Regions from separate parts of the Streptomyces sp. NPDC001450 genome, predicted to be linked through region 2. Evidence: riboswitches for the same ligand, from Rfam matches in the RefSeq annotation. Region 2 holds a riboswitch; the other holds the start of a gene.
The links. A riboswitch is a leader RNA that binds a small molecule or an ion and turns the genes downstream of it on or off. The one in region 2 is predicted to bind glycine.

Region 1 (7,831 bases), on a different contig from region 2:
ACCGCCGAGTCGCAGCCGGCGGGCAGCTCGCCGCGCTCCACCGCGCGCAGCAGCCGGGCGGTCGTACGGCGGTGGCGGCTGAAGGCGTAGCGGGACACGCCGCGGCCGCGCTCGCGCTGGCCCTCGCGGGCGGTGCCGGGGGTGACGTCGAGGAGGAGCAGGTGCAGGGTGCCGCCGCGGCGGCGGGCCTCGCGGGCCAGCCAGGCGCGCACCCAGGACTGGGTGCCGCAGTCGTGCACGACGACACCCTCGCCGGTGCGCAGGACGCGGCGCAGTCCGGCGTAGTGGGCGAGCCGGACCAGGGGACGGTAGAGCGCGTAGGGAAGGAAGCGGGGCGCGCGGGCGTCCCAGCGGTCGCGGGTGTCCTGGGAGTCGACGCGGTGGCCGGTGACCGCGCGGTGCATCAGCGTGGACTTGCCGCTGCCGGGCAGGCCGGTGATCACCACCAGGTCGGCGGGCCCGAAGTGCAGGGCGCGCGGGCTGCGGCCCTCTCGGTCGCGCAGGTCGCGGACGACCGGGGCCGGGCGGTCGGCGCAGCGCTCGCGGGCCGGGGCGGAGGGCTGCTTCGCCACCGCGATGCCGGTGGTGGCGGCGTAGGCCGTGGTCCTGTTCACCGTGATCGTCCTCCCCTGTGGGCCTGGTAATCCCATGCCCATCACATGTAAAGAGAAGGTAATGCGCCGCGTCCAGTGGTTCGGTGCGCGTACTGCCACAGGTCGGTTACAGATGCGGCCCTGACGGGTGGGGGTGAGGCGTGCAATGATGTGCGCGCCAACTGCATACCGGCCGTTTGAATCCGCGCGGGAGAGTTCCCAGCAGCCTTCGCTGGGGCGCCGAAGGAGCAAGTCCCTCCCTTGAATCTCTCAGGCCCCGTTACCGCGCGGGCGAGGCACATCTGAAAAGCGGGCCGCTGTGTCAGTGGCTCCACCCAAGGTGCAAGCCGTGATCGTCCCTGTGGCGGTCTCGGCGAACCTCTCAGGTTCCGATGACAGATGGGGAGGAACTACCTCGCCCGTCAGCCTGCCCTGGGAGACGACCGACCGATGAGCAGTACCGAACTCCGTCACACCGCGTTGGACGCGCTCCATCGCTCGCTCGGTGCGACGATGACCGACTTCGCGGGCTGGGACATGCCCCTGCGCTACGGCTCCGAGCGCGACGAGCACGTGGCCGTGCGGACCAAGGCCGGCCTTTTCGACCTCTCCCACATGGGTGAGATCACCGTGACCGGCGCGGAGGCGGCGGCCCTGCTGAACTTCGCCCTGGTCGGCAACATCGCCTCCGTCGGCGTCGGCCGCGCCCGCTACACCATGATCTGCCAGGCCGACGGCGGCATCCTGGACGACCTGATCGTCTACCGCCTCGCCGAGACCGAGTACATGGTCGTCGCCAACGCCTCCAACGCCCAGGTGGTGCTGGACGCGCTGACCGAGCGCGCCGCGGGCTTCGACGCCGAGGTGCGCGACGACCGTGACGCGTACGCGCTGATCGCGGTCCAGGGCCCCGAGTCCCCCGGCATCCTGAAGTCCCTCACGGACGCCGACCTGGACGGCCTGAAGTACTACGCGGGCCTGCCCGGCACGGTCGCCGGCGTCCCCGCCCTGATCGCCCGCACCGGCTACACCGGCGAGGACGGCTTCGAGCTGTTCGTGAAGCCCGAGCACGCCGTGGAGCTGTGGCAGGCGCTGACCAAGGCCGGCGAGGGCGTCGGTCTGGTGCCCTGCGGCCTGTCCTGCCGGGACACCCTGCGCCTGGAGGCGGGCATGCCGCTGTACGGGCACGAGCTGACCACGTCCCTGACACCGTTCGACGCCGGGCTCGGCCGCGTGGTGAAGTTCGAGAAGGAGGGCGACTTCGTGGGCCGCGAGGCGCTCACCGAGGCCGCCGCCAAGGCCGAGCAGAACCCGCCGCGGGTGCTCGTCGGCCTGATCGCCGAGGGCCGCCGGGTGCCGCGCGCCGGGTACGCCGTCGTCGCCGGCGGCGAGGTCATCGGCGAGGTCACCTCCGGCGCCCCCTCCCCCACCCTGGGCAAGCCGATCGCCATCGCCTACGTCGACGCTGCGCACGCGGCGCCGGGCACCGCGGGCGTTGGTGTGGACATCCGCGGGAGCCACGAGCCGTACGAGGTCGTGGCGCTGCCGTTCTACAAGCGCCAGAAGTAGACACTGGGCGCGGTCCGTACCCAGAACGTGACCCTGCGCACACTTCACCTGCTCATCAGCAGGTTCAGCAGTCCCCCATTCATCAGCACTCCCGCGCGTACAGGAGAATTCAGGCCATGAGCAACCCCCAGCAGCTGCGCTACAGCAAGGAGCACGAGTGGCTGTCGGCCGCCGAGGACGGCGTGTCGACGGTCGGCATCACGGAGCACGCGGCCAACGCGCTCGGCGATGTCGTCTTCGTCCAGCTCCCGGAGGTCGGTGACACGGTGTCCGCGGGCGAGTCCTGCGGCGAGCTGGAGTCGACCAAGTCGGTCAGCGACCTGTACGCACCCGTGACCGGTGAGATCACCGAGATCAACCAGGACGTCGTCGACGACCCGTCGCTGGTCAACTCGGCCCCCTTCGAGGGCGGCTGGCTGTTCAAGGTACGCATCACGGACGAGCCGGCCGACCTGCTCTCCGCCGACGAGTACACCGCCTTCACCGCCGGCTGAGGAGTCGTAGCCGTATGACTGTCCTGAACACGTCCCTGCACGAGCTGGACCCGGAGATCGCCGCCGCGGTCGACGCCGAGCTGAACCGCCAGCAGTCGACCCTGGAGATGATCGCCTCTGAGAACTTCGCGCCGCTCGCGGTGATGGAGGCCCAGGGCTCGGTCCTCACCAACAAGTACGCCGAGGGCTACCCGGGCCGCCGCTACTACGGCGGCTGCGAGCACGTCGACGTCGCCGAGCAGATCGCCATCGACCGGATCAAGGAGCTGTTCGGCGCCGAGTACGCCAACGTGCAGCCCCACTCCGGCGCGTCCGCGAACCAGGCGGCCCTGTTCGCGCTGGCCCAGCCCGGGGACACCATCCTCGGCCTGGACCTGGCGCACGGCGGCCACCTGACCCACGGGATGCGGCTGAACTTCTCCGGCAAGCAGTTCAACGTGGTCGCCTACCACGTGGACGTCGAGACCGGCCTGGTCGACATGGCCGAGGTCGAGCGCCTGGCCAAGGAGCACCGCCCGAAGGTGATCATCGCGGGCTGGTCGGCGTACCCGCGTCAGCTGGACTTCGCCGAGTTCCGCCGGATCGCCGACGAGGTCGAGGCCTACCTGTGGGTCGACATGGCGCACTTCGCGGGCCTGGTCGCCGCCGGTCTCCACCCGAACCCGGTCGAGTACGCGGACGTGGTCACCTCCACGACCCACAAGACGCTCGGCGGCCCGCGCGGCGGCATCATCCTCGCGAAGAAGGACTTCGCGAAGAAGCTGAACTCGTCCGTCTTCCCGGGCTTCCAGGGCGGCCCCCTGGAGCACGTGATCGCGGCCAAGGCGGTCTCCTTCAAGGTCGCCGCCTCGGAGGACTTCAAGGAGCGCCAGCGCCGTACGGTGGAGGGCGCGCAGATCCTCGCCGAGCGGCTGACCGCGGCCGACGCCCGCGAGGCCGGCGTGAACGTGCTCTCCGGCGGCACGGACGTGCACCTGATCCTGGTCGACCTGCGCGAGTCCGAGCTGGACGGCCAGCAGGCCGAGGACCGCCTCCACGAGGTCGGCATCACGGTCAACCGCAACGCCGTCCCGAACGACCCGCGTCCCCCGATGGTCACGTCGGGCCTGCGGATCGGCACGCCCGCCCTGGCGACCCGCGGCTTCACGGCCGAGGACTTCGCCGAGGTCGCGGACGTGATCGCCGAGGCACTCAAGGCGCCTTCCCCCTTCGGGGAGGCCGACGCGGAAGCTCTCAAGGCCCGGGTCAAGGCCCTGGCCGACAAGCACCCGCTGTACCCCGGTCTCAACAAGTAAGTCCGAAGTACCCCGGCACCGCGCACACTGGACACCAGAAGTGCGCGCGGTGCCGGGGGGTGCCCACCCCGCACCACACCCCTGAGCACCACCCCCGTATTGAGGAGTTCCCCGTGGCCATCTCGGTCTTCGACCTGTTCTCGATCGGCATCGGCCCGTCCAGCTCCCACACGGTCGGCCCGATGCGCGCGGCGCGCATGTTCGCGCGGCGACTGCGCAACGAAGGGCTGCTGGAATCCGTCACGTCGATACGCTCCGAGCTGTACGGCTCACTCGGCGCGACCGGCCACGGCCACGGAACGCCCAAGGCGGTGCTGCTCGGCCTGGAGGGCGCCTCGCCGCGCACGGTGGACGTGGAGACGGCGGACCAGCGGGTGGCGGACATCAAGGCGAACAAGCGGCTGAGCCTGCTCGGCGAGCACGAGATCGCGTTCGACTTCGACGCCGACCTGAAGCTGCACCGCCGCAAGGCGCTCCCGTACCACGCCAACGGCATGACGCTGTGGGCGTACGACGCCGCGGGCACGGAACTGCTCTCCAAGACGTACTACTCGGTCGGCGGCGGCTTCGTCGTGGACGAGGACGCGGTCGGCGCGGACCGCATCGTGCTGGACGACACGGTCCTGAAGTATCCCTTCCGCACCGGCGACGAGCTGCTCCGCCTCACGAAGGAGACCGGCCTGTCGATCTCCTCCCTGATGCTGGAGAACGAGCGGGCCTGGCGCACGGAGGAGGAGATCCGGGCGGGCCTGCTGGAGATCTGGCGCGTGATGCGCGAGTGCGTGCGGCGCGGCATGTCCCGCGAGGGCATCCTGCCCGGCGGTCTGAAGGTCCGCCGCCGCGCGTCCGTCACGGCCCGCCAGCTGCGCGCCGAGGGCGACCCGCTCGCGCACGCCATGGAGTGGCTCACGCTGTACGCGATGGCCGTGAACGAGGAGAACGCGGCGGGCGGCCGCGTGGTCACCGCCCCCACGAACGGCGCGGCCGGCATCATCCCGGCGGTCCTGCACTACTACATCGACTTCGTGCCCGGCGCCGACGAGGACGGCGTGGTCCGCTTCCTCCTGGCCGCCGGCGCGATCGGCATGCTCTTCAAGGAGAACGCCTCCATCTCCGGCGCCGAGGTCGGCTGCCAGGGCGAGGTGGGCTCCGCCTGCTCGATGGCGGCCGGCGCCCTCGCCGAGGTCCTCGGCGGCAGCCCGGAGCAGGTCGAGAACGCCGCCGAGATCGGCATGGAGCACAACCTCGGCCTCACCTGCGACCCGGTCGGCGGCCTGGTCCAGATCCCCTGCATCGAGCGCAACGGCATGGCCGCGGTGAAGGCGGTCACGGCCGCGAAGATGGCGATGCGCGGCGACGGCTCCCACAAGGTGTCCCTGGACAAGGTCATCAAGACCATGAAGGACACGGGCGCGGACATGAGCGTGAAGTACAAGGAGACGGCGCGGGGCGGACTCGCGGTCAACATCATCGAGTGCTGAGGATGTAGGCCCTGCCCAGCGCGTTCGTGTCTTGCGAAGACGCCGAATCGGAACACGGCCCTGTAGACCAGGCCGCGGTCGAAGCCGAACGAGCCGTCCTGCCCGGCGACTCGGCCGGCTCGGCGGACGCCACGACGCACACCCGAACTCACTGAGTGGCCGGCCACCACCGAGGCGGAGGACGTCCGCGTCGTCATCAGCTCCGTCACCCTCGTCGAAGCACGTGACCCCAGGATCAGCCAGGCCCGCTTTGACGACGCCGTCTCCCGCGTGAACATCATCCCGCCGAGGCCTACCGAACGTCGGTGGCGACCGTGCCCGGGGCACCCGAGAAGACCACGCCGGAGCCGGACGGGGTCTGGTTGAGGACCCACAGGCCGATCAGTGTCGCGAGCGTGAAGACGACCGCGATCAGGACGGCGAGGACCAGTCGTCGACGCCGTTCTCGGCGCAACCAGTCACCGCGGGCCGTGCGATAGGCGTCGGGGGCGGCTCGCACCCCGTCGGCCAGCCTCTCCAGCGCTGCGCGCAGTTCCTGTTCGGTCCGGTCCTGGACCATGTCCTTCTCGGCCTTTTCCGCGTTTCCCGTCCGGTTCGGGAAGGTGTCGTTCATCGCCGGGCCTCCATCGCCTGGGTCAGGGCGGCGATGCCGCGCGCGGTGTGTGTCTTGACCGACCCGCAGGAGATTCCCATCGCGGCGGCTATCTCCCCCTCCTTGAGACCGAGCCAGTGGCGCAGGACGAGCGCTTCGCGCTGCCGGGCGGGCAGTTGCTGGAGGGCGTCGATCAGGACGCGCTGGTCGTCGTGGAGCAGGGCGGTGCTCTCGGCGGAGGCGACGACATCACGGGGCGGGGTCTCGGCATGTTTGCGGGCCACCTGGAGGTGGCGGATCCGCATCCGGGTCAGGTTGCAGACCGTGGAGCGCAGATATGCCTCCGCCGCCTCGGCGTCCCGCAGCCGCCGCCACTTGCGGTAGATCTGGTAGTAGGCCTCGGCCACCACGTTCTCCGGGTCGTCGGCGCCGAGCAGGACGGCGAGGCGCAGCATCGAGGCGTAGTGCAGCTCGAACAGGCGGGCCAGAGCCGCCTCCCGCTCCAGCTCGGCCGGATCGCCCGCCGCCGGGGCGAGCGATCCGATGTCGGCGGCTTGACGCGAAATCGGCGCGGAGGGCAGCGGCGGCGGCTCGGCGGTGGCCGGGGCGGTCTGCGGCACCGGTACGCGCGTGGGCTGTCTGCGTCTCATGGGTTGGTCGCTCCCGTCTCGGGGCGCCGCCTGACGGTCAGGCGGGACGGCAGGTCGGTGACGTCGGCGCCGCGCGGGACCCCGAGGCGTTCGAGGGCAGCGGTCCCGGCCACGGCGACGGTCAGATTGAGGAGCAGGGCCGCGAGCCCGGCATAGATCTCCAGCGGCTGCCGCCCGACGCCGAGCGGCACGATCGACGAGAAGCCCTCCCGCACCACCAGGAACGTTCCTGCCGCCATGCCCACGGTCCACCCGGCGAGCAGCGCCCGGGGGTGCAGCCGGCCGGTGAAGAGCCCGACGGCGACGGCCGGGAAGATCTGCAGGATCCACACGCCGCCGAGGAGCTGGAGGTTGATGGCGTCCTGGTCCCGCAACCCGAACACGAACGCGACCGCCCCCACCTTCGCGGTCAGTGACACCACCTTGGCGACGCGCACCTGCCGCTTGGGAGTGGCCGTCGGATGGACGTACTCGACGTAGACGTTCCGTACGAAGCCGGTGGCGGCCGCGATCGACATCACGGCGGCCGGGACGAGCGCCCCCACGGTGATCGCGGCAAACACCAGCCCGGCCAGCGGCGCCGGCATCAGCCGGTCGACCAGCATCGGCACGGCGGCCTCGGCGTTGCCCTTCGGGGCCCGCACCCCCGCCGCGAGGGCCGCAACGCCGAGGAAGCCGAAGAGCGCGAGCAGTCCCGTCCAGGCGGGCAGGGCCACCGAGACCTTGCGCAGGGTGCGGGGGCCGTCGGCGGCGAAACCGGCGGTGAGCACGTGTGGGTACATCAGCAGGGCCAGTGCGGAGCCCAGCGCGAGGGTGGCGTAAGCAGGCTGCTGGGCCGGGGACAGGAGCAGGGCGGAGTGGGCCGCGTCCGTCCCGCCGAGCCGCCGCGCCGCGCCGTCGAAGACCGGGCCGGGGCCGCCGAGCCGGTCGAGGACCAGCCAGCAGACGGCGGTCAGCGAGACGAACACGGCCACCGCCTTGAGCGCGGAGATGACGGTGGGTGCGCGCAGCCCGTGCCGGTACGTCGCCACCGCGAGCCCCGCGAAGAGCGCCACCATCACCACGTCACCGGTCGCACCCCGTGGATAGACGCCCCCGGCCGTCAACACCGCGCGTATGCCGAGCAGTTGCAGCGCCAGGTACGGCATCGTCGCCAG
Region 2 (7,831 bases):
GCTCGTCATCGCGCACAGCCTGACGCAGAGGGCCAGCGCCCGTTGTTCCGCGACCAGGTCGCTGGTCCGGGCGGTGACATTTCCGGAGGTCAGGGCGCGGCGTCTGTTGACCCTGCCCAGTCCGGCGGCATAGGTTTCGGGCAACCGTCAACCTCAAGTGCGGGTGGAGGGTTTACCCCCGACCCGTATGCGTCCAACGCCCCCGCGGGGCTGCCGCGGCAGGAGGATCCGTCCATGTCGGTCCTGGTGTGTACGAGGTGCGGTAACCGCAACGCGGAGAACGCCCGCTTCTGTTCCAATTGCGGTGCGCCGCTGCGGCCCGGTGTGGCGCCGGAGCGTGCGTCCGAGACCACGTCCACGATCTCCATCTCCGGTCTCGAGGCCTACGACGCCGAGGCGACCGGTCAGACCGCCATGCCGATGCTCTCGCCCGAGGCGCAGGCCGCGGTCGACGCGCTGCCGATGGGCTCGGCGCTGCTGGTGGTGCGCCGGGGCCCGAACTCGGGCAGCCGCTTCCTGCTGGACAGCGACCTGACCACGGCCGGCCGTCACCCGCAGAGCGACATCTTCCTGGACGACGTGACGGTCTCCCGTCGGCACGTGGAGTTCCGGCGCTCCCCGGACGGCTCGTTCACGGTGGCCGACGTGGGCAGTCTGAACGGCACGTACGTCAACCGTGAGCGGATCGACCAGGTCGCTCTCTCGAACGGTGACGAGGTGCAGATCGGCAAGTACCGGCTGGTCTTCTACGCGAGCCGGCAGGGCATCTGACCCCCCGGACTCCGTCCGGGGGGGACCCCAGGGAAGGTCCATGCTTCAAACACCGAGCGGCGGTGCCCGAAGCGGTACCGCCGCCGCGGACGGTGGGCTGATGAGCATCGGCGCGGTGCTCAACGCGCTGCGTGACGAGTTCCCCGAGGTCACCATCTCCAAGATCCGTTTCCTGGAGTCGGAGGGCCTCGTCGAGCCGCAGCGGACCCCTTCGGGGTACCGAAAGTTCAGTGCCGGCGACGTCGAGCGCCTAGCTCATGTGCTGAGGATGCAGCGGGACCACTATCTGCCGCTCAAGGTGATCCGGGAGCACCTGGACGCCATGGAGCGGGGCGAGGCCGTCCAGCTGCCCCTGGTGGGGCGCCAGCGCACCGGTGAGGACGTGCCGGAGCTGCCCGAGCGGCCCACGGTCACCCGGATCGGGCGGGACGCGCTGCTGGCGGCCGCAGGCATCGCCGAGGGCGACCTCGAGGAGTGGGAGTCGTACGGGCTCATCGCCCCCCTGCAGGACGGGGCGTACGACGCCGAGGCCGTCACCGTGGCCTCGCTGATCGCCGAGCTGGGCCGCTTCGGGATCGAGCCGCGCCACCTTCGGGTGATGAAGGCAGCCGCCGACCGTGAGGCGGGGCTCGTGGACCAGGTGGTGGCCCCTCTGAAGCGCCACCGCAACCCGCAGACCAGGGCGCACGCCGAGGCCCGGGCGAAGGAGCTGGCGGCGCTCACGGTGAAGCTGCACGCCGCGCTGGTGCAGATCGCCCTGGGTGTCCGGCTGCCCTGAGCGGCGGGGGTTCCGGGGGCCGGATCGGGCACCTGTTCCCGGCCCGACTACCCAAACGTCCCGGGCACGGCCTAGGGTTGCTGTGTGAACGAGCTCGATGTCGTAGGTGTCCGGGTGGAAATGCCCTCCAACCAACCGATCGTGCTCCTGCGCGAAGTGGGGGGCGACCGTTACCTCCCCATCTGGATCGGGCCGGGGGAGGCGACGGCGATCGCCTTCGCCCAACAGGGCATGGCGCCCGCGCGACCGCTGACCCACGACCTGTTCAAGGACGTGCTGGAGGCCGTCGGCCAGGAGCTGACCGAAGTACGCATCACGGATCTGCGTGAGGGCGTCTTCTACGCGGAGCTGGTCTTCGCCAGCGGGGTCGAGGTGAGTGCACGTCCTTCGGACGCCATAGCGCTCGCGCTGCGCACCGGAACGCCGATCTACGGCAGTGACACGGTGCTGGACGACGCCGGCATCGCGATCCCGGACGAGCAGGAGGACGAGGTGGAGAAGTTCCGCGAGTTCCTCGACCAGATCTCGCCCGAGGACTTCGGCACCAGCAGCCAGTGAGACGGGGGCCGGCCGGGCGAGCCGCGGGGTCCGTGACCGGCCGGTCGACCGCTCGTACGAGCCCGGTGCCATGGCAATTGCCACCGGCCGTTGAGAGCGTCCTACGGTCCCCCGCCGGAGCATTCGGCTAGCCTTTCCCCGCGGTGGGGCACGGGAAACCACTCCTAGGGTGATTATCACTCGGCGTGCCGAGTGTGGCGATCGTTGACGCACCCCTGGTGACTGCCTACCGTCGAGAAGGCAGGTCAAGGACGGAGGTCGGCGTGAGAACCAGCGGCGACGGTACGGCTGGGGGTGCCCCCGGACGACTCGGGGAGAGCGGTCCGTACCCTCCCCCAGGTTTTCAGCTGCGTTCGAACAGGGGGTACCCCCATCCCAGCAGCGCGGTCGACCACGCCTCACAGCGACCGACGGCGGTGCCCGACGGCGGAGGGGCGGCGTCCATGGCGTCCGAAGAGATCGGCTACCGCGGGCCCACCGCCTGCGCGGCCGCCGGCATCACCTATCGGCAGCTCGACTACTGGGCCCGCACCGGCCTCGTGGAGCCGAGCGTGCGGCCCGCGTACGGCTCGGGCACGCAGCGCCTGTACAGCTTCCGGGACGTCGTCGTCCTGAAGATCGTCAAGCGGTTCCTGGACACCGGGGTCTCGCTGCAGAACATCCGTACGGCCGTCCAGCACCTCAGGGAACGCGGTTTCCGCGACCTGGAGCGCATGACGCTGATGAGTGACGGTGCCACGGTCTACGAGTGCACCTCTCCCGACGAGGTCCACGCCCTGCTCCAGGGCGGTCAGGGCATCTTCGGCATCGCCGTCGGAGTGGTCTGGCGGGACGTGGAAAGCGCGCTCTCCCAGCTGCACGGCGAACGCATCGACACCGGGGAGACCCTGGTCGGGCACAACCCGGCCGACGAACTGGCCAGGCGCCGCAACCGGGCGGTCTGACGGCGTCCCCTCGGGGGGCGCGTTGTCAGTGGCGTGGTGCAGCATCGGAGATGTGAGAAACGCGCCCACGATCCTGCATCTCGACATGGATGCCTTCTTCGCCTCGGTGGAGCAGGCGTCCAAGCCGAGCCTGCGCGGGAAGGCAGTCGTCGTGGGCGGACTCGGACCGCGCGGGGTAGTGGCCACCGCGTCGTACGAGGCACGGGTCTTCGGGGTCCACTCCGCGATGCCGATGGCCCAGGCGCGCAGGCTGGCGCCGAACGCCGCGTACCTCGTGCCGCGCTTCGCCCTGTACAAGTCGGTCAGCGAGCAGGTGATGGCGCTGCTGCGGGCGCTGTCGCCGCTGGTGGAGCCGCTGAGCCTGGACGAGGCGTTCGTGGATCTGGAGGCCGGGGGAGCGGCCTGGGACGAGACGTCGGCGCGGCTGGCCGGGACGAAGCTGCGCGCGGACATCCGGGCGGTCACGGGGCTGACCGGGTCGGTGGGGCTGGCCGCATCCAAGATGCTCGCGAAGATCGCCTCCGAGCAGGCCAAGCCCGACGGACTCGTGCTCATCGAACCCGGGACCGAGCGGGCGCTGCTGGGCCCCATGTCCGTGCGGACGCTGCCCGGGGTCGGGCCGGCCACCGGGGACCATCTGCGGCGGGCCGGGATCACCACCGTCGAGGAGCTGGCCGAGGCGGGGGAGGACGAACTCGTACGGATGCTCGGCAAGGCGCACGGGCACGCGCTGTACGCCATGGCGCTGGCGCACGACGACCGGCCCGTGGTGGCCGAGCGGGAGACCAAGTCGGTGTCGGTCGAGGACACCTACGACGTGGACATCCATGACCGGCTGCGGGTCGGCCTGGAGGTGCAGCGGCTCGCCGACCGGTGCGTGGGGCGGTTGCGCGGGGCGGGGCTGTCCGGGCGGACCATCGTGCTGAAGGTGCGGCGGTACGACTTCTCGACGCTGACCCGCTCCGAGACGCTCCGTGGCCCCACCGACGATCCGGCGGTGATCCGGGAGGCGGCCGCTCGGCTGCTGGAGTCGGTGGACACCACGGGCGGAGTACGGCTGCTGGGCGTGGGCGTCTCGGGGCTCGCCGACTACACCCAGGAGGACCTGTTCGCGCAGGCGGCGGCGGGCGAGCGGAACGCCGCCGCGGCCGCGCACGCGCCGGAGGAGCCCGCACCCGAGGCCGTGGAGGAGCGCCCGGAGCCCGCCGAGCGGCACTGGCGTGCCGGGTACGACGTGCGGCACACCGAGTACGGGCACGGCTGGGTGCAGGGCAGTGGCCTGGGACGGGTCACTGTTCGCTTCGAGACACCGCTGTCCGAGCCGGGGCGGGTGCGGACGTTTTTTGCCGACGATCCCTCGCTGGAGTCGGCTGAGCCGTTGCCGTTGGTTCAGGGAACCGATGTCGCCGACCCGCCCGTGCGGCAGACCACCGTTCCCGGGGAGGAGACGGGTTCCCCGGCCGAGGATCAGACCTCCTCCGTGCCCGCCAGCTTGCCGAAGTCGTGGTCCGGCACCGAGGGAGGTGCTGCCGCATCGAGGCCGTAGTGGTGGTAGAGCTGGAGTTCCTGTTCGGGGGAGAGGTGACGGCCCACGCCGAAGTCGGGGGCGTCCTTGATGAGCGCGCGGTCGAAGGGGACCCGGAGGGCGCCCTCCACCAGTTCGCTGGGCTCCAGGGGGACGAAGGCGTCCCGGGAGAACAGGCCGGTGCGTATGGCCGCCCACTCCGGTACGCCCGTGGCATCGTCGAGGTACACCTCGTCGATGGTGCCGATCTTGGTGCCATTGCGGTCGAACGCCTTGCGGCCGATCAGGTTGCGCGGATCGATGTCGGTCTGCACCGTCCCTCTCCCTCCACTTGGTCGCAACTCATCCGTAAGCACTACAAAAGAGCACATTCAAGGAGGCGGCCACTCGAGGGCCCGTGCGTTGACCTCGCTGGTAGGCTGGCAGCGGCTGCTGACCCCGTGCGGGAGAGTCCTCCGACCACCTCGGAGGCGCCGAAGGAGCAAATCCTCCCCGGAATCTCTCAGGCTCACGTACCGCACGGACGAGGTCACTCTGGAAAGCAGGGCGAGTGTCGACGGCTCCCGCCCTCACCGACGGTGAAAGCCGGGCCCCTCGGGCGCCCGGTGAAGCTCTCAGGTTTTGATGACAGAGGGGGAGGCCGTCGGGGCAACCGCCGTGGTGCCCCTCGAAGGTCGCGTCAGACCAGGAGGCCTCCGCAATGACCCCCCATCGCATTCCGCTCTCCGAGCTCGAAGCGGGCATCCCCTTCGAGCAGCGCCACATCGGGCCCGACCAGGAGGCGCGGGCCAAGATGCTCGCGCACGTCGGTTACGGCTCGCTCGACGAGCTCACCGCCGCCGCGGTGCCGGATGTGATCAAGAACGCCGACGCGCTCGATCTGCCGGGTGCCCGTACCGAGGCCGAGGTGCTCGCCGAGCTGCGCTCGCTCGCCGACCGCAACCAGGTGCTCGGCTCGATGATCGGGCTCGGGTACTACGGGACCTTCACCCCGCCCGTCATCCTGCGCAACGTCATGGAGAACCCGGCCTGGTACACGGCCTACACGCCGTACCAGCCGGAGATCTCGCAGGGCCGCCTGGAGGCGCTGCTCAACTTCCAGACCATGGTCGCCGACCTCACCGGCCTGCCCACCTCCGGCGCCTCCCTCCTGGACGAGGGCACCGCCGCCGCCGAGGCGATGGCGCTGTCCCGGCGCATGGGCAGGAACAAGAAGGGCCTGTTCCTGGTCGACGCGGACGCGCTGCCGCAGACCGTCGCCGTCATCGAGACGCGTGCCGAGCCGACCGGTGTCGAGGTCGTCGTCGCCGACCTCAGCAACGGCATCCCGGCCGACGTCGCCGCGCGCGAGATCAACGGCGTGCTGATCCAGTACCCGGGCGCCTCCGGTGCCGTACGCGACATCAAGGCGGTCATCGACCAGGCGCACGAGCTGGGCGCCCTCGTCACCGTCTCCGCCGACCTGCTGGCCCTCACCCTGCTGACCTCGCCGGGCGAGCTGGGTGCGGACATCGCCGTCGGCACGACCCAGCGCTTCGGCGTGCCGATGGGCTTCGGCGGGCCGCACGCGGGCTACATGGCGGTGCACGAGAAGTTCGCGCGCAGCCTGCCCGGCCGTCTGGTCGGCGTCTCCGTCGACGCCGACGGGAACAAGGCCTACCGCCTCGCGCTGCAGACCCGTGAGCAGCACATCCGCCGCGAGAAGGCCACGAGCAACATCTGCACCGCGCAGGTGCTGCTCGCCGTGATGGCCGGTATGTACGCCGTGTACCACGGCCCCGAGGGGCTGCGTGCCATCGCCCGCCGCACCCACCGCTACGCCACGATCCTCGCCGAGGGCCTGAAGGCCGGCGGTGTCGAGATCGTCCACGGCGCCTACTTCGACACCCTCACCGCACGCGTTCCCGGCAAGGCCGCCGAGGTGGTCGCCGCCGCCCTGGAGAACGGCGTCAACCTGCGTCTCGTGGACGCCGACCACGTCTCCCTCGCCTGCGACGAGACCAGCAACCGGGCCCAGCTGGCCGCCGTCTGGTCCGCCTTCGGTGTCGAGGGCGACATCGAGGCGCTGGACGTGACGGCCGCGGACACCCTGCCCCAGGCGCTGCTGCGCACCGACGACTTCCTGACGCACCCGGTCTTCCACGAGCACCGCTCAGAGACCGCCATGCTGCGCTACCTGCGCAAGCTGGCCGACCGCGACTACGCGCTCGACCGCGGCATGATCCCGCTGGGCTCCTGCACCATGAAGCTCAACGCGACCACGGAGATGGAGCCGGTCACCTGGCCCGAGTTCGGCCAGCTGCACCCCTTCGCGCCCGCCGAGCAGGCCGAGGGCTACCTCACGCTCATCCGCGAGCTGGAGGAGCGTCTCGCCGAGGTCACCGGCTACGACAAGGTCTCGCTCCAGCCGAACGCCGGTTCGCAGGGCGAGCTGGCCGGTCTGCTGGCCGTACGCGGCTACCACCGGGCCAACGGCGACGAGCAGCGCACCATCTGCCTGATCCCGTCCTCGGCGCACGGCACCAACGCCGCCAGCGCCGTGATGGCCGGCATGAAGGTCGTCGTCGTGAGGACCGCCGAGGACGGCGAGATCGACGTCGAGGACCTGCGGGCCAAGATCGAGCAGTACCGCGACGAGCTGGCGGTCCTGATGATCACCTACCCGTCCACGCACGGTGTGTTCGAGGAGCACGTCGCCGACATCTGCGCCCAGGTGCACGAGGCGGGCGGCCAGGTGTACGTCGACGGCGCCAACCTCAACGCCCTGGTCGGCCTCGCCAAGCCGGGCCACTTCGGCGGTGACGTCTCGCACCTGAACCTGCACAAGACCTTCTGCATCCCGCACGGTGGCGGCGGCCCCGGCGTCGGCCCGGTCGCGGTCCGCGGGCACCTGGCGCCGTACCTGCCCAACCACCCGCTGCAGCCGGCGGCCGGCCCGGAGACGGGCGTCGGCCCGATCTCGGCGGCTCCCTGGGGCAGTGCGGGCATTCTGCCGATCTCGTGGGCGTACGTCCGCCTGATGGGCGGCGAGGGCCTCAAGCGCGCCACCCAGGTGGCCGTGCTCTCCGCGAACTACGTCGCCAAGCGCCTGGAGCCGCACTACCCGGTGCTCTACACCGGCCCCGGCAACCTGGTCGCGCACGAGTGCATCATCGACCTGCGCCCGCTGACCAAGGCGACCGGCGTGAGCGTGGACGACGTGGCCAAGCGCCTGATCGACTACGGCTTCCACGCGCCGACCATGTCCTTCCCGGT

Region 1: linked by a shared signal. The riboswitch ahead of gcvT (glycine cleavage system aminomethyltransferase GcvT) and the one ahead of gcvP (aminomethyl-transferring glycine dehydrogenase) in region 2 are both predicted to bind glycine.

The regions. Positions count from the first base shown of each region.
Region 1 is NZ_JBSFHY010000026.1:38,957-46,787, reverse strand. It holds gene ACWC5O_RS26665 (AAA family ATPase) at 1-614, opposite strand, end outside; glycine riboswitch at 792-889, shown strand; glycine riboswitch at 890-1,002, shown strand; gene gcvT (glycine cleavage system aminomethyltransferase GcvT) at 1,044-2,162, shown strand; gene gcvH (glycine cleavage system protein GcvH) at 2,279-2,656, shown strand; gene glyA (serine hydroxymethyltransferase) at 2,671-3,951, shown strand; gene ACWC5O_RS26645 (L-serine ammonia-lyase) at 4,065-5,432, shown strand; partial or broken gene ACWC5O_RS26640 (DNA-binding protein) at 5,565-5,720, shown strand; gene ACWC5O_RS26635 (hypothetical protein) at 5,725-6,045, opposite strand; gene ACWC5O_RS26630 (sigma-70 family RNA polymerase sigma factor) at 6,042-6,674, opposite strand; gene ACWC5O_RS26625 (sodium:solute symporter family protein) at 6,671-7,831, opposite strand, start outside.
Region 2 is NZ_JBSFHY010000038.1:94,344-102,174, reverse strand. It holds gene ACWC5O_RS33935 (FHA domain-containing protein) at 1-771, shown strand, start outside; gene ftsR (transcriptional regulator FtsR) at 812-1,549, shown strand; gene ACWC5O_RS33925 (bifunctional nuclease family protein) at 1,634-2,107, shown strand; gene ACWC5O_RS33920 (MerR family transcriptional regulator) at 2,371-3,051, shown strand; gene ACWC5O_RS33915 (DNA polymerase IV) at 3,104-4,597, shown strand; gene ACWC5O_RS33910 (PRC-barrel domain-containing protein) at 4,519-4,890, opposite strand; glycine riboswitch at 5,010-5,104, shown strand; gene gcvP (aminomethyl-transferring glycine dehydrogenase) at 5,277-7,831, shown strand, end outside.